Regions from separate parts of the Marinomonas sp. 63XJN7_7_ISO-PGPR-S23-202 genome, predicted to be linked through region 1. Evidence: predicted binding sites of a transcription regulator. Region 1 holds the regulator's gene; each other region holds the start of a gene.
What was found. Region 1 encodes FliA, which starts transcription of late flagellar genes. Its sites were predicted from a motif close to CTAAAGTTNNNNNNNNNNCNGCCGATA; they were not measured.
Positions count from the first base shown of each region.

Region 2: flgM (flagellar biosynthesis anti-sigma factor FlgM) is a predicted target of FliA. The motif match lies at 2,309-2,335, and genes of this name have one in related genera.
Region 3: AC0VYG_RS18500 (flagellin) is a predicted target of FliA. The motif match lies at 3,516-3,542, and genes of this name have one in related genera.

Region 1 is NZ_CM149677.1:1,162,050-1,167,082, reverse strand. It holds gene AC0VYG_RS05275 (chemotaxis protein CheA) at 1-877, opposite strand, end outside; gene AC0VYG_RS05270 (protein phosphatase CheZ) at 890-1,681, opposite strand; gene AC0VYG_RS05265 (chemotaxis response regulator CheY) at 1,691-2,071, opposite strand; gene AC0VYG_RS05260 (RNA polymerase sigma factor FliA) at 2,127-2,867, opposite strand; gene flhF (flagellar biosynthesis protein FlhF) at 2,965-4,257, opposite strand; gene flhA (flagellar biosynthesis protein FlhA) at 4,358-5,033, opposite strand, start outside.
Region 2 is NZ_CM149677.1:4,001,456-4,006,488, reverse strand. It holds gene AC0VYG_RS18590 (helix-turn-helix domain-containing protein) at 1-987, opposite strand, end outside; gene AC0VYG_RS18585 (flagella synthesis protein FlgN) at 1,437-1,916, opposite strand; gene flgM (flagellar biosynthesis anti-sigma factor FlgM) at 1,957-2,271, opposite strand; gene flgA (flagellar basal body P-ring formation chaperone FlgA) at 2,388-3,080, opposite strand; gene AC0VYG_RS18570 (chemotaxis protein CheV) at 3,253-4,185, shown strand; gene AC0VYG_RS18565 (CheR family methyltransferase) at 4,260-5,033, shown strand, end outside.
Region 3 is NZ_CM149677.1:3,984,149-3,989,181, forward strand. It holds gene fliS (flagellar export chaperone FliS) at 1-267, opposite strand, end outside; gene fliD (flagellar filament capping protein FliD) at 313-1,746, opposite strand; gene AC0VYG_RS18495 (flagellar protein FlaG) at 1,785-2,141, opposite strand; gene AC0VYG_RS18500 (flagellin) at 2,286-3,395, opposite strand; gene AC0VYG_RS18505 (HD-GYP domain-containing protein) at 3,749-5,033, opposite strand, start outside.

The DNA.
Region 1 (5,033 bases):
GATCAGTACTATCTAGACCAGGCGCACTTCCACCGTGTAATTGGTCGAGTAATTTTTCAAACTCGTCTTCCGTAATTTCATCAGACTCGGCAGACGGTTCTTCTGATACACTTTCGGAATGATCGTTACTTTTAGCCTCCTTGGCACTGTCAATGTCAAGACCCGGCGCACCATTACCATGCAGTTTATCAAGCAACTGATCAAATTCATCCTCGGTAATTTCATCAGACGCATCACCTGAACTCACCTCTGCTTCTGCGGCTTTACTGTCTGGGGTATCCTCTCCTCCTAGCGCATTAAGCAAAGACTCAAATTCATCGTCGGTAATATCTGCAGGTTCTTCCGCCCCACTCGCCTCGGATGAGTCATCGATTAGCTCTTCTTCAACAACTTCGTCTTCTTCAGTAGCCGCGATGCTTTCATCAGATAACTCATCGTCTTGCTCTTCATCGGCAGCATCGCTCCCCCCGGCTAATTCTTCAGCCGTCGGAGGTTTTGCATACACACTAAGAGCCTGAATCAGATCTGGATCAGCACGTTCGGGTTCATTACCAGAACGAACGGCTTCAAACATTTCATTGACGGCATCAAGAGCCTGCAGAACCACATCCATCAAGTCGGAATTAATAGTCCGCTGGCCATTACGTAAGATATCAAATACGTTTTCCGCATAATGACAACAATCGACCAGTGCCGTTAACTGTAAAAAACCCGCTCCCCCTTTAACGGTATGAAACCCCCTAAAGATAGCATTCAATAACTGCTTATCGTCTGGGTTTTGCTCTAGATCTACTAATTGTTCGGAAAGCTGTTCCAGGATCTCTCCAGCTTCTACCAAAAAATCCTGTAAAATTTCTTCATCGACCTCGAAACTCATCCTCAGCTCCCTTTAGAAACCAAGACTTGATAGCAAGTCGTCTACTTCGTCTTGACTATTCAGTACTTCTGGGTTGTTTTGTTTATTAATAGCTGGACCATGACCACGAGTGTCGTCGTGCTCGGCTTCACTATCGTCATGCTCCATTCCGGAGATACTATCAACACGTCCTGCAACAGCAACGAGATGCACAAGGCGTTCTTCTACATCTCGAATTAGATCATTTACTCTCGTAATTACTTGGCCAGTTAAATCTTGATAACCTTGCTCTAAAAGAATTGTATTTAGGTTGGAATGTAAGGTCGTCGCACTGTCATCCGCATACTTTAAAAACCCATCAATACGCTTATACAATTCGCGAAACTCTTGAGGCGATAAATCACGTTGAATCAAACGATTCCAATCTTTTCTTAATGCTCTTGCTTGGCTTTGTAATTCACTCGCAACAGGAACACTTCCATCCACCATATCCATGGTCTTATTGGCCGCTGAACTTGTTAATTCAATAACATATTTCAACCGATCAGAGGCATCTGTAATTTTAGTATTACCAGATTCAGAATGCCCTTCACCCACCACCAAGTCCATTGAATCAACTTGAAAATCGCGAATTGCGTCATGGAGACTTCTTGTTAGCGTCCCGACTTCTTTATAGAAACTATTATGTCGAGCCTCGCTAAGCTCTTGAATAACCTTTATCGCACTACTAAAGTCACCGACTTCAATATGATTCAAAAGATCAACAGCACCATCCTTCACTAGGGATTCAAAATCCCCCAAGCCTGATTCAAGTTTCTTTGACATCAAAAGCCCCTATTTAGCAGCATCTATTCGTTCGAATATTTTCTCAATTTTTTCTTTGAGTGCGACGGCAGTAAAAGGCTTAACAACATAACCATTTACCCCGGCTTGAGCCGCAGCAATAATCTGATCACGTTTGGCTTCCGCTGTTACCATCAATACAGGAATACTTTTAAGTTTATCATCAGCCCTAACCGCTCGAAGCAATTCAATTCCTGTCATGCCGGGCATATTCCAATCGGTTACTAGGAAGTCAATTGTCCCTGCTTGAAGAATCGGTAATGCCGTCGTTCCATCATCCGCTTCAACTGTATTGGTAAATCCCAAATCCCGTAACAAGTTTTTGATGATACGTCTCATTGTCGAGAAATCATCAACAATCAGGATCTTCATGTTTTTATCCAATGCAACCTCCACAACCCAAAGGTAGTATTTCACAATTCATAATTTAATCTCGCCAATCACTTAATCGAGCTCTTAATCTAAGAGCAGCCTGACTATGAATTTGACTGACCCTCGATTCACTAACACCTAAAACCGCGCCAATTTCTTTTAAATTCAATTCATCATTATAATATAAAGATAAGACCAGTTTTTCTCTTTCTGGTAATTGATCAATTTCATTTGCTAATTGATCTTGAAACCCACTTTCTTCAGCCAAAAAGTAAGGGGTAGAACTTACTTCATCACTGAATGTATCTAGTACACCGCCATCATCCGACTCCAACATTTCTTCATAGCTAAACAGCTGTGTCGTCATCGATGAGTGAATGATATCGTGGTATTCCTCAATACTGATATTCATATGGGCCGCTACTTCCATATCGGAAACATCACGCCCAGCTTTAGCCTCGAGTTCTTTAATGGCAGCACTTACCGCTCGTCCATTGCGCCTTACCGAGCGAGGAGCCCAATCGGTCTTACGAATTTCATCCATGATAGAGCCACGAATCCGGATGCCAGCATAGGTTTCAAAACTGGCGCCCTTATCAGACTCAAAACGTTTATAGGCCTCTATCAACCCCATCATTCCGGCTTGCGTCAGATCGTTTACGTCCACAGTATTGGGTAAACGCGCTAATAAGTGATAAGCGATTTTTTTTACTAAATAGCCGTATTGCTCGACAATGGCATCAATCGATAATGTCGCTTTTCTAGTATAGGTGTCGTATCCGTTTTTGGTCTGCATAAAAATAAATCAGCAACCTTTTACTATTTGAGTCTGATGCACAGAATAACTGTACTACATAGTTCCGTATCGCGCTCATCCAAATAACATAATTTTACTAACTACCATATCTTAGTGACCCATAGATCTGGCTGTAGTGCTCTGCGGTATAAACAGCTCGGCTGATTAAATTGTGCGCACGAGCAGGTTCTATATCATCTGGAATTCTTTGTCCATCGGCGATGTAAACAACAGGTAAACCCTCTTCGATAACCACGCTAATAGCTTCACCAAGAGACGCTGACTCGTCTAATTTACTTAATACACACCCATCTAGCTGAACTTGAGAATACACGTCAACGACAGACTTAAGCACCTGTCTTTGACTTGTACAAGGTAAAACTAACAGTTTTTTCAAACTGGAACGTGCTCTTTTGATCATTAGCAATTGTCGTTCAAGGTTAGAATCCCTTGGATTCATCCCCGCAGTATCCACTAAAACTAAAGAATAATGAGCGTATTTAGCAAGTACTTCATTTAAATCAGAGTATTCATTCACGACTTCTACCGGAACATTTAAAATGCGACCAAAAGTACGTAATTGCTCATGAGCGGCAATCCGATAGGTATCGGTTGTCACCAACACAATACTGTCTGAACCGTATTTTAAAACATGCTGGGCCGCAATTTTACCAATAGAAGTCGTTTTTCCTACCCCTGTCGGCCCCATAAAAGCAATGCATCCTTTCAGTTCTGCCGAACTTGAGCGCACAGGAATATAATCCGCAAGATGAGCAAGCAATCGATTCCAATCATCCTCTCGGCCTTTTAGATCGATATCATCTAAAAGACGAGAGGTCACCAAATCAGACAAGCCCAGGCGCTTTAACTTCTCTCGGGCTTTCGCCTCAACGGAGTTTTCTTTAGGTTGCGTCGTCGACTGCTGGCGCTGTTGCTCCAACATTTCTTTAACACGATGTAGCTCCTGCTCCATAGCATGAAGTTGGTTAACACTCTCTTTATTCTGTTTTAGAGAAAGCGCTTCTTCCAATACTGGTTCATCTTCATCCTCTTCAAGAGGCGGCATACTAAATGATGGCGATGATGATTTAGGACTGGTGTCTGTTGGCGTTTGCTGCTTTGCCTTTTCTATACGTTCAAAATACTCAGCCGAAGGATCTTGATAAGCCTCTTTTTGACGCTCTTCAGAGGGTCTATATGTTGATGTAGAAGGCTTTTTTTGCACCATACTAGAAGGCAAAGAACCATCATAGTCCAACGCAATGACAATCTCTATCTCACCAGTAGGGAGGCGTTGATTCGATAAAATAACCGCATCAGGGCCCACAGCGTCACGGACTTTCCGTATCGCTTGGCGCATGTCGGGAGCTCGAAACCGCCTAATTTGCATGTATAATGGAATCCTTTTAGTGTATTTAGCCTTACAAATCCATAGCTTACCCGAAAGACTTTGATAAATATAGAGACTAATTGATCACAATTGCTACAGACTATTGACCAATCACACCTACAACAGTAATTCGTTTATGGTCTGGCACTTCTTGGTAAGATAAAACGGACATATTCACCATACCATAGCGCATAAAGCGTGCTAGCATTGGTCTGATTGGCGCTGACACTATCAGTATAGGTGTATTTCCCATTGCTTCCTGCTGTTCTGCAGACTGTTTAAGGGAAGATTGTAACTGCTCGGCCATTTTCGGCTCTAAAATAAGTGCTTCTTCATTCTTAATACCTGATTGCTGACTCTGCTGAACTGTTTGCATCAGCATTTTTTCTAACTGAGGATCAAGCGTCAGCACAGGAATCTCCTCTACCCCATCCGCCAAAGTTTGAATAATCAAACGAGACAAGGCCGTTCGAACGGCTGCGGTTAATACCATAGGATCCTGGCTTTTCGGCTGCACCCCCATGATGGCTTCAGCAATGGTCCGCATATCACGAAGCGGAACCCCTTCAATCAATAAGTTCTGCAATACTTTTAACAAGATGCTCAAAGGAATCGTATTCGGCACCAATTCCTCAGCCAGCTTCGGATTATATTGTTTGAGCAAGCTAAGCAATTGCTGGACTTCATCGTGACCAATTAATTCATAAGCATGCTTGTGCATAATTTGGTTAATATGCGTTGCCACCACCGTACTCACATCCACCACAGTATAACCG
Region 2 (5,033 bases), 2.4 Mb from region 1:
TAGGCTACTTCTTTCTGTAGGTGATGATTGATGCGTTTTGTGAGCGAAGCGAAGTGCACTCAATGTTTGTGATGGTAGTTCTCCAAATAGGCGTTTGTAGTCACAAGTAAATTGAGAAAGGTGCCAAAACCCCCATTGTGACGCAATGTTGCAAATATTGTCATAGGGATCATTTAACATGCTTCGTCTAACGGCGTTGAGCCGTATGTTTTTTAAAAAAGTCGCAGGGCTTTGGCCTGTCACTCTTAAAAAACAGTTTTGTAACGCTCGACGAGAAGTGTGTGAAATCTTACAAAGCTCATCGACGTTTAGGGAGGTTTCAGGGTGTTCTAAGACAATTTTTCTAGCCTGACAAACAATTTGCTGTGCTTTTTGCCGTGAGATATTTCTTTTTTCAGGGCTTTTTTCTTGAGCTTGAAAAAGCAGCATCACCAATTCTCGCATGTCACTTTTAAATTGTTTGATGGCGGCAGGTTGATTAAACAATAACGAATGTTGGCTCATGTTAGAGAGGATCGAATTAAACTCATGCTTGAAACCTTGAACAAGAGTTTTGTTGGTGAGTGCTCCAACTTTAGGGTAGGGGTTGTCTGTTAAGTCAGAGAGGAGTTCCTCGGGTACGCTAACGACGAGTAAGCTACAGTTCTCTGGCGTTTGTAGCATCAGCTCTTCTTGAAAACCACACCAAGATACATCATCTTTTTGGATAGGCTTTCCTAGCCAACGGGCCTCACTGTCGAGTTGATTAAATACTGAAAAGCTTAGTGAGTTTTTTCTGGACTCACCATACTGAAAAACGGATCTCGATAGACTCTCTTCGTAAATTTGTATGCCTTCCAGCCAAAGTTCTTTAAGAGAGCCCTCAAACTGGCCTGTCGAAAGTTGTTCATAATTGAGATGGCACTCTCTTAGGATCTGACTGTGTGCTGTTATTTCATGAATACCTGATTCACTACGAAAGCCGTTAGTAAGATGTTCCGCCACCATAGACATTACCTCTTTTTCATCACTATATTGTGTTGTTGTGTAAACAAAGCAAAATACAGGCCAATGGATTCTATAAGAGAAGATGAAGAGCATGTAAGGAAGTATGTTTTTTTGTGCTGACAGACAAGACTGAACGATGAAGATGAAAGGGTGGTGGATAAACCACTATATTCTAGATAGTTGTTTAATCATTGGTTTTACAGGGGTTTTGAAGTTGAAAAAAACTAAGATTTTTGTGAAAGCTGTAAGTAATTTTAGCGATAAAAAATATCTTGTTCTCATATTTTGAGAAATATATATTTTTTTGATATAAGTCAGTGTTGTTTATATTTTGTGCATATTTTCCAATATATGCTTTATGAAAGGGCATTTTCGTTTCTTTTTTACCCATTTTTAGGTGCACTTTATCACATTGTTAAATAGATGATTTTGTAGATAGGCTGTAATGTTTAGGCACGGCCTAAGGTGTGCTTACTGCTTACAGGTTGGGTTGAGCCTCTTGCTGTGTACACTTTATTTTTACTACTGTGGCCTTGCAATAACTCGAAAAGGTGCTTGTTACGTTTTTGTAGGGTGTGAAGGATGCGGGCGTTGGTTTGATTTTTGGTTTTGCACTTACTTAGCAGTGTTTCACATTCAGATATCAGTAAACGTGTATCATCCATAGAGCTGTCTTGCTCTTTAAGCCAAGTCTTAAAGTCGTCTTCTAGGGGATTGTCTCTGTCCAAGATATTAAATTTAATCAAAATATTGAGTCGGCGCTCATTCAGCATGCTCATTTCATCGAGCAATGCTCTTTTCTGTTCCGCTATTTGAACAATCGATTGGTTGTCTAGTTGGCCATATGCTGAGCGCTCGTTATCTAGAAGCATCACGAGCTCTGTGAGGATTTCTTTACTTCTGATAAAAACCGGTTCGATAGGGATCATAAAATTGACCGAGCTAGACTATAAGAGGATGCCTTATAGTCTAGAACAATGAGTCCATAGAAGCCATGTTGTGAGCAAGCTTCTGTGTATCTATTTTATAATTGCCAGAGGCTAGGTCGTTTTTGATACGATCTACCTTTTCCTGGTCAATTTCAGGCATACTATTAATGCGTGATTCTTGATGTTTCAGTGTTTTTGCCGTCCCGCTGAGTTTGACTGTATCCGCAGCCATTAAGTTATTAGAACTTGGGTTCGACGAGGTATCAACAGAGTGTTTATTCGCATCGTCTTTCGTGGCACGCTCGTTTTTCGTGACGCTGCTTTGATTGGATAACCCTGTAAAGTGTATTGCCATGGGGGTTTACCGCCTTAAATAATTTATCTGTCTCTGTTAACGACCATTGCTCGTAAGACTTTAGTTAAACTTTGCGTAAAAGTCGATATAAAAAACCGAAATAGACCAAAGAATAGTCAGTAGTTTACAAGAACCTCACTGTCCGTTACAACTTTTGCATATATTATTCTACCTGAGCTGGTATTTTTAACTCGTATTTGTTGACCTTCGACGCCATTTTGCAGGGCAATACCGTTCATTTTAACTGTGATGTTGCCACTCTGGGCCGTAATGAGGACTTGATGGCCTTTTTTTATAAGGGTGGGCTTTTGGGTGACGTTATCAGAAATAAAGGTGTTGATGCGCAAATTTCTGGAAGCAACAAGACCATAAGGTGGGTTTTGGGGGGTATATACTTGACCTCGTAAATTGGTTAAATCCACGTTGCCAATGCCAATATTCTGTTTGGTGAAAGCTTGTCCTCTATTAATGGGTTCGAGCGTTTTAAAAGCAGGGATTAAAATGCTCTGAGTGACGGGGAGGTAGGACTTCCACATTGGATGGTTGCAGCTAATTGAGTAGGTGGTGCGTTTGGATGCACTAGGTCGCTGATTTTTTATTTGAATGTGTTTGTCTTTGCAAGTTGGCAGGTAACTAAGCGAGATTTTGTTGTTGAGGGTAATGGACACCGACGCATCAGGGTAATTTCCTGATAGACGAGGAATTTCAACGTTATTGATGTAGTTCTGAACTTGATCTTCTATTGACAAAGCAAACGTAGTGCTGGCCTGAAGGCAAGAGAAGGCTAACATTAGCCTTATTAGTCGCATGGTCTACTCTCTTTAGTTTAGTAGTGAGTACGTTCTTAGTTAATGCATTAAGTACATTGAGTTACTATAAGGTATTAGTAAAATAGCAAAAATCACTCTATCATTGAGAATATATTTTAATATTAATTAGTTTCAGTGAATACTGAATTTACGAATACACATAGGAGGCTTTATGGCCAGTGTTCTCGATAGCGTTAATCAGCGTACCCAACTTGTTGGGGAGAACCGCCTGGAATTGCTGCTCTTTCGCTTAAATGGCAAGCAAATATATGGCATTAACGTGTTTAAAGTGAAAGAAGTATTGCAGTGTCCTAAGCTAACTTCCATGCCCCACAGTAGTCCTGTTGTTCGAGGTGTGGCTCATATTCGTGGTGGCACCATTCCTATTTTAGATCTGGGGCTGGCGACAGGGGCTAGCCCGATTGAAAACATTGCCCAATGTTTTGTCATCATCACAGAATATAACCGTCGTATTCAAGGGTTTTTGGTGCGCGGTGTTGAGCGTATTGTCAATATGAATTGGAGCGATATTCAGCCACCCCCAAAAGGCTTATCTAATGACAATTACTTAACCGCTGTTTGTCAGGTTGACAAAGAAATGGTTGAAATTATTGATGTGGAACAAATTTTGTCTGAGGTTGCACCAACCCGTCAGGATATTACGGATGGTATCATTAACGCTGGTATCCAAAGTAATGCGAAGCAGCATCATATTTTGATCGTAGATGACTCCTCTGTTGCTCGTAAGCAGATTAAGCGCTGTATGGAGCAAGTGGGTTTTGCTACAACGGTTTTGAATGATGGTCGTGAAGCTCTGAATTATCTTCAAGGTATGGTGGCGGATGGCGCGGATGTGACGAAAGAATTTGCGATGGTTATCTCTGATATTGAGATGCCTGAGATGGATGGTTATACGCTAACCACGGCCATTCGTAATGACAGCCGTTTACAAGATTTGTTTATTCTACTCCATACATCGTTAAGCGGTGTGTTTAATGAGGCCATGGTAAAAAAAGTCGGAGCGGATGGCTTTTTGGCTAAGTTCCAACCTGATGAGCTAGCACGCTTAGCGATCGAAACGGTCAAGATTCAATCCGATGACTGAGTGCAAGTGTGATGTGACTCTGATGATTTTTGACGCTGTGTCTGATCCTTTTAGCTGCTGTTTTAGGAGTTCTAATGCTCAGTAGTACGAATGCAATAACACCAAACGGCTATTTAAGGTTTCGAGATTTTCTTCAAAAAGTATGTGGCATTTCATTAAGTGATAATAAACAGTACTTAGTGGCAAGTCGATTAGGGAAGATCTTAGAAAGAGAAAATTTTAGTAAGATAGAGCAGTTAGTTGATGTTCTTGAACGTGCCGGAAGTACAAAATTAAAAGAAGAAGTGATTAACGCGATGACGACCAATGAAACCTTATGGTTTCGTGACTCTCATCCGTTTAAAATTCTGAAAGAAAAAATTCTGCCTGAAATGACGAAGTCGCCTCTGAAAATATGGTCGGCTGCTTCTTCAACAGGACAAGAACCTTACTCCATTAGTATGGTAATAGAGGAGTTCAAAGCGTCTCGTCCTGGTGTGTTAAGGCCAGGTGAAAAGATTGTTGCGACCGATATTTGTACCAATATTTTACAGCATGCTAAACAAGGTGAGTATGATAGCTTAGCCATTGCCCGTGGTCTGGGTGATGATATGCAACGCAAGTATTTCGATAAAATTAACAATACTACATGGAAGGTGAAACCTTCTTTAAGTGCACGTATTGATTTTCGCTACTTAAATTTGATTGATTCATTTTCAGGACTTGGCAAATTTGATGTCATCTTTTGTCGTAATGTGCTGATTTATTTTACCGCAGATTTGAAGATGGATATCTTGAGGCGAATGCATGCTTCTTTGAATCCTGGCGGTTACCTGTTTCTCGGTGGTTCTGAAGCCTTAAGTGGTTTA
Region 3 (5,033 bases), 2.4 Mb from region 1:
ATCGTATAAGGATGCTAAGTTATCAACAAGCTCCGGATTGGCATCACGATCTAGGGCATCTCTCAAGGCGTTAATAATTTCAACAGCCCTTGTCAACGCACTAGATTTGCCCTCCCAATCACCACGTTCAATGCACCCTTTCCCTAATGCAAGCCTTTCTAAGGCTCCTTGCATCAGCAACTGAATGATACGGTGAGGATCAGCCGATGCAAGATCAGACTTCAACGAATCTTTTTTGTAGGCATGAATACCTTTTTTTTCGTACATATTCTATACAACCTTGCTTGTTAAACTCGGAACTACTGACTTAGCTTACTTCGCCAATATATTATCCAAATACTCACTTTGGGACTTCATATTTGCTAACTGAGTATTTAGACGTGTAAATCTGTCTCGTAAAGTATTTTCATACTTTTTCATGCTCTCTTCGAAAGTATCTAAGTTCTGCTGGGTCGTGTTTTTAGAATCTTGAAGCGAATTGACCATCGTCTGACCTACGCCACGAATTCCCGTATAATTCTGAAGCATAGCTGACATGTTTTTAGCCACACCATTTTTCCCAGTGAACAACCTAGGAAGCTCGGAGTAATTACTCTCTAAAGCCTTATCAAACTTTTTCTCATTGAGACTTAGCATACCTGAACGATCTAATTGAAGACCTATATCAAAAACAGAGCCCAAATTACCCGCCCCAGAATAACGAGTCATCAAACTACTAGACATACCCGATTGCAGGTTTCTTATCATACTATTGCCATTTAGTACGGAACCTTTTGCACTACTCTTATCTAGAATCGCCTCAAGGCTATTGTAGGACTTGACAAAGGTATTAAGAGAATCTTTGACTGTTTTCTTGTCAGATGTAACCTGAACACTTACTGGTTTTGAAACGGCTAAAGGTTTAATAACCAGTCCAGGAACGGTTTTATCGAAAGTATTAGAATCCTTGAATACTTTAATGCCATCAATAGTAATGATGGCATCTTTCGCATGACCATCTGCAGGCACTGACATACCATGATTGGCACCTTCTGTAGCCACAGAAGATAACGACAAAATATTTTTTGATAATGCAGGCTGCGTAAAGCTTTCAGCATCTGTTTTGCTCAAGGAGTCAGAAATAGGTACTTTGCTCTTAGGCGGAGGGTTGTCAGTCGCCGTTATCTTAAGTGTATTTCCTTTCCCCGCTTTGTCTGAACCAATGGTAAAAAAAGTATGTCCCTTACCATCATCAACAATGTTTGCAGAAACGCCAAAGTTATCTTTGGCGTTATTAATTTGACTTCTTAGGTCTGAAAGGGTTGTTTTTGGTTTAATATCAAGAGTGAAGGAATCCTTTCCGGCTTCAAATTTCAGCTTGCCGCCGTACTCGGCCAACACAGCATTGGCCGAAGGGAAGGTATCCGGTTTAGAAATAGTACGGCTACCTTTTGCAAGCTGCTCTACACCAATTAGATAATTTTCGTTGGACGCAGCGCCACCTGCTGAGACATCAAGAACTTTGGCATTATCAGGCTGATCAATAAGGGTATTATGACCAGTAAACAACATTTGATTGTCAAGCTTGTTGACTGACGCACTAAATTTATCGATGGCGGAGTTAATGGTTCCTAAAGCAGACAGTTTTGCGTTATACCCTTCTATTTTTTGATTGAAGAGTTTTACTTTATCGTCTTTCCTAGCGCTCACCAATTTGTTTACGAGAGAGTCAACATCTACCCCTGACCCTAATGAGCCTACCGCCATAATAAATCCCCTGATGCAGGTGCATCATCTCTATACACTTACGCTTGGCCGTTAAAAAGAACACCTTTAATATCACTCACTTGCGTAGCAACGTCATGAATTTGTTTAGACATTTTTAGATATTCTTCCGTCGGTATCTGTCGTACAACATTACCCGTAGACTGATCGACGACTCGTACAATACTATCACGACCATCATCTGACATTTCAAATTGAAGACGAAGATTGAGTTGCGATAGATTTTTATTCATCTGTTCAATATCATCTGGGCGAATTTTCTGAGAATCAGCAGCCCCTTGACCATCTTCTTTTTTATTATGGGTTGCATTTGCTCCAGAAGAGTTCTGAACAGTTGCTCCTTCAGATTGACGATGAGCACGTACTTCGTCGCCCATGCGTTGATCCTTCCTAAATTGCAAACTACTAAATGTCTGGTTTGAAGCATCAGTTGAATTAATCGACATACTATATGCCCTCTATTAGCAAAACAACCTAGTAGCCACTATAGACTACTAGGTTATTTTTGCCGTTGAGTTATCTTAGCCCAATAATGACAACGCTGTTTGTGGACGCTGATTTGCTTGAGCTAAAATAGAAGAGCTAGCTTTCTGAAGAATTTGCGCATTGGTTAATGCTGCAGTTTCTTTAGCATAATCAGTATCTTTAATACGAGCACGAGCAGAAGATACATTCTCAGAGATATTACTCAAGTTATTGATAGTAGCACCAAACCGGTTTTGAACCGCACCCAACTCAGCACGTTTAGAGTCAATCGCTTGAACCATACCATCGATAATAGATATCATACTCTGGGCATTAGCCATACTTGTCACTGAAGGCGTTGCAAAACCTTTTGATGGGTCACCAAAGTTGCGAGATCTATCTGGCACTTGAGGTGGTTTTGGCGCATTTGGATCAACATATACTTCGCCACGAGCTTGAGCCTCAGCACGTGCTTTGATTTCAGGGTCAACATATGTTTTACCTTCTTTCTCTGCCGCGGCTTTGTCAGCTGCTTTCTGTTGGGCTTTTTGGGTGTCATAAGCTTGCAAGCGAACTTCATAGCTCTCTTGTGCTTTTTTGTAATCATTCTCCTTCTTAGCATCAGAAGACAAACCATCCATGGTAAAGCCGCCGTTGTCTGCGTAATCTTTATTATCGCCTTTGGTCATATCAAAACTAATCGTTTGATTTGAGTCCGCACCGACTTGGAACACACCTTTATAGGTACCATCAAGTAAGTTACGACCACCAAAAGTAGTATCAGACGCAACACGGTTAATCTCAGTTGACAACTGGTTAACCTCTTGTTGAATCGCTTTACGGTCTTGGTTTGTGTTTGAACCGTTAGCAGCTTGAATAGAAAGAGTACGCATACGCTGCAGCATGTTGGTCGATTCATTCAAAGAACCTTCAGCTGTTTGAGCAACAGAAATACCATCATTCGCGTTTCGTACTGACTGGTTCAAACCATTAATCTGGGAAGTTAAACGGTCGCTAATTTGCAAACCAGCAGCATCATCAGCAGCACTGTTTATACGGTTACCAGACGATAGGCGCTCGTACGCTTTATCCAATGCTTTACCCGATTTCATCAGCTGGTTCTGAGCATTTAAAGAAGAAGTATTTGTGTTTACATATAAAGCCATTTTGCTTTCTCCTGAGTGATAAAAAAGAGAGATAACGCTCTAAAATCAACTTGGCACTCACATACACCGCGATCTACCAAATGCTCGTTTGAATTGTGTTATCAAACTCCATATACCCTTTATCGACACTCTATTTTCAATCTTTAACCTTTTTTTCTATTTTTTTCTATTTTCTCTGAAAGCCCTTTACATTGAGGATAACAAAGGCCAATACGCCAAGAATCCCCACGATCGTATGTAAAAAATGACTATTTAAATCTTATTTACAATTTACTACAAACAAAAAAATACTCATGACAACAACAGGTCGTCGTGATACGGCGCATGCAGCATGTCTATAGAGGGAAAGTACATTAAGAAAGGTAGTTAATAAACTGAATTCCCAAAGACTGAGGCACAATATCTTTGATGATTTTAGTGCTCTCCTGAGAGTAGCCGGGTTTACTCAGATCAATATCTGATACCGCAATGAAACTCTTATGAGTCAGGCTATACACCTGACGAACTAAAGCAGGCTCCAAAGAAGCATTTAGGGTCAATACAAAACCTACGCGACCATTCGACAACACAATACAGGAGCCCACTGGTATTTTTCCAATGCTTTTTAGAAAAACCTCTAAGAGAGATTTATCAAATGCCAGTCCTGCCTCTTTTTTTAATTGCTGACGCGCTCGCAATGGTCCCATGGACTGCTTGTGAACTTGCTCCGAGGTCATAGCATCATAAGCATCAATAATGCCAGCTATTTTTCCGTACACAGAGATTTCTTGATCCTGCTTTCCATGGGGATACCCCGCACCATCCACTCTTTCGTGGTGATCGATCAACATTTGGTAAGCCACTTTAGGGATACTGTCACTCTGCTTAAACATTTGCTCACCAAATGTGATGTGTTTTCGAAACAAGTCAAATTCGGCCTCCGTCATTTTTCCTGCCTTATGGCTGATGGCCATGGGCAAACGAAAACGCCCCAGATCAAAAAGTAGACCACCCAATGCAATGGCTTCAATATAGGGCTCAGATAATGCTAAGGCTTTGGCAAAATGAATACCCAATACCGCTACCCCCATTGCATGTTGCTCTAGGTAAGTAGAAGCGTCTTTTATATGACGAATAGCAAGCAGAGCAAAAGAGTTACGGGTATAAGATTGCATCAATTGCTGACAAAATGCCCGTAGTTTATCTATGTCTAATGGGGAGCCCGTTTTAGCTATGTCTGCCTGATCCCTGAGTAAAAGGTAACCATCATCAAACAACTTTAGCGCTTTGATAACCTCATCATTAAATGAAGTCGGTGCCAGTTTTTTCTCTGCTAAGCTGGTCTTAGCTTGACGTTGTGAAGACAAGGAGGTCGATGCGTTTTCCTGAGACTCGTCCGTTTCTTTTTCAGCTTTTTCTGCTCTATTTCCCTTTTTTGTCTTATCCGCTTGTTGTGCCTTATAAGCGAGAATGTACTCACGGGTATTATCATCAAGCTCTTGACGGAAATACTTAAACAGACTTTGACCTTTATTGGCTTTATCCCGCCAATCTTTGGTGGTTAATGAACTATGAATCTTCTTTAAGCTTTTTACTGTTTTCCCTTGAGTCATGGAGTAGCACAGCAACAAAAATCGTTCTTGTGCGTCATACAGACGC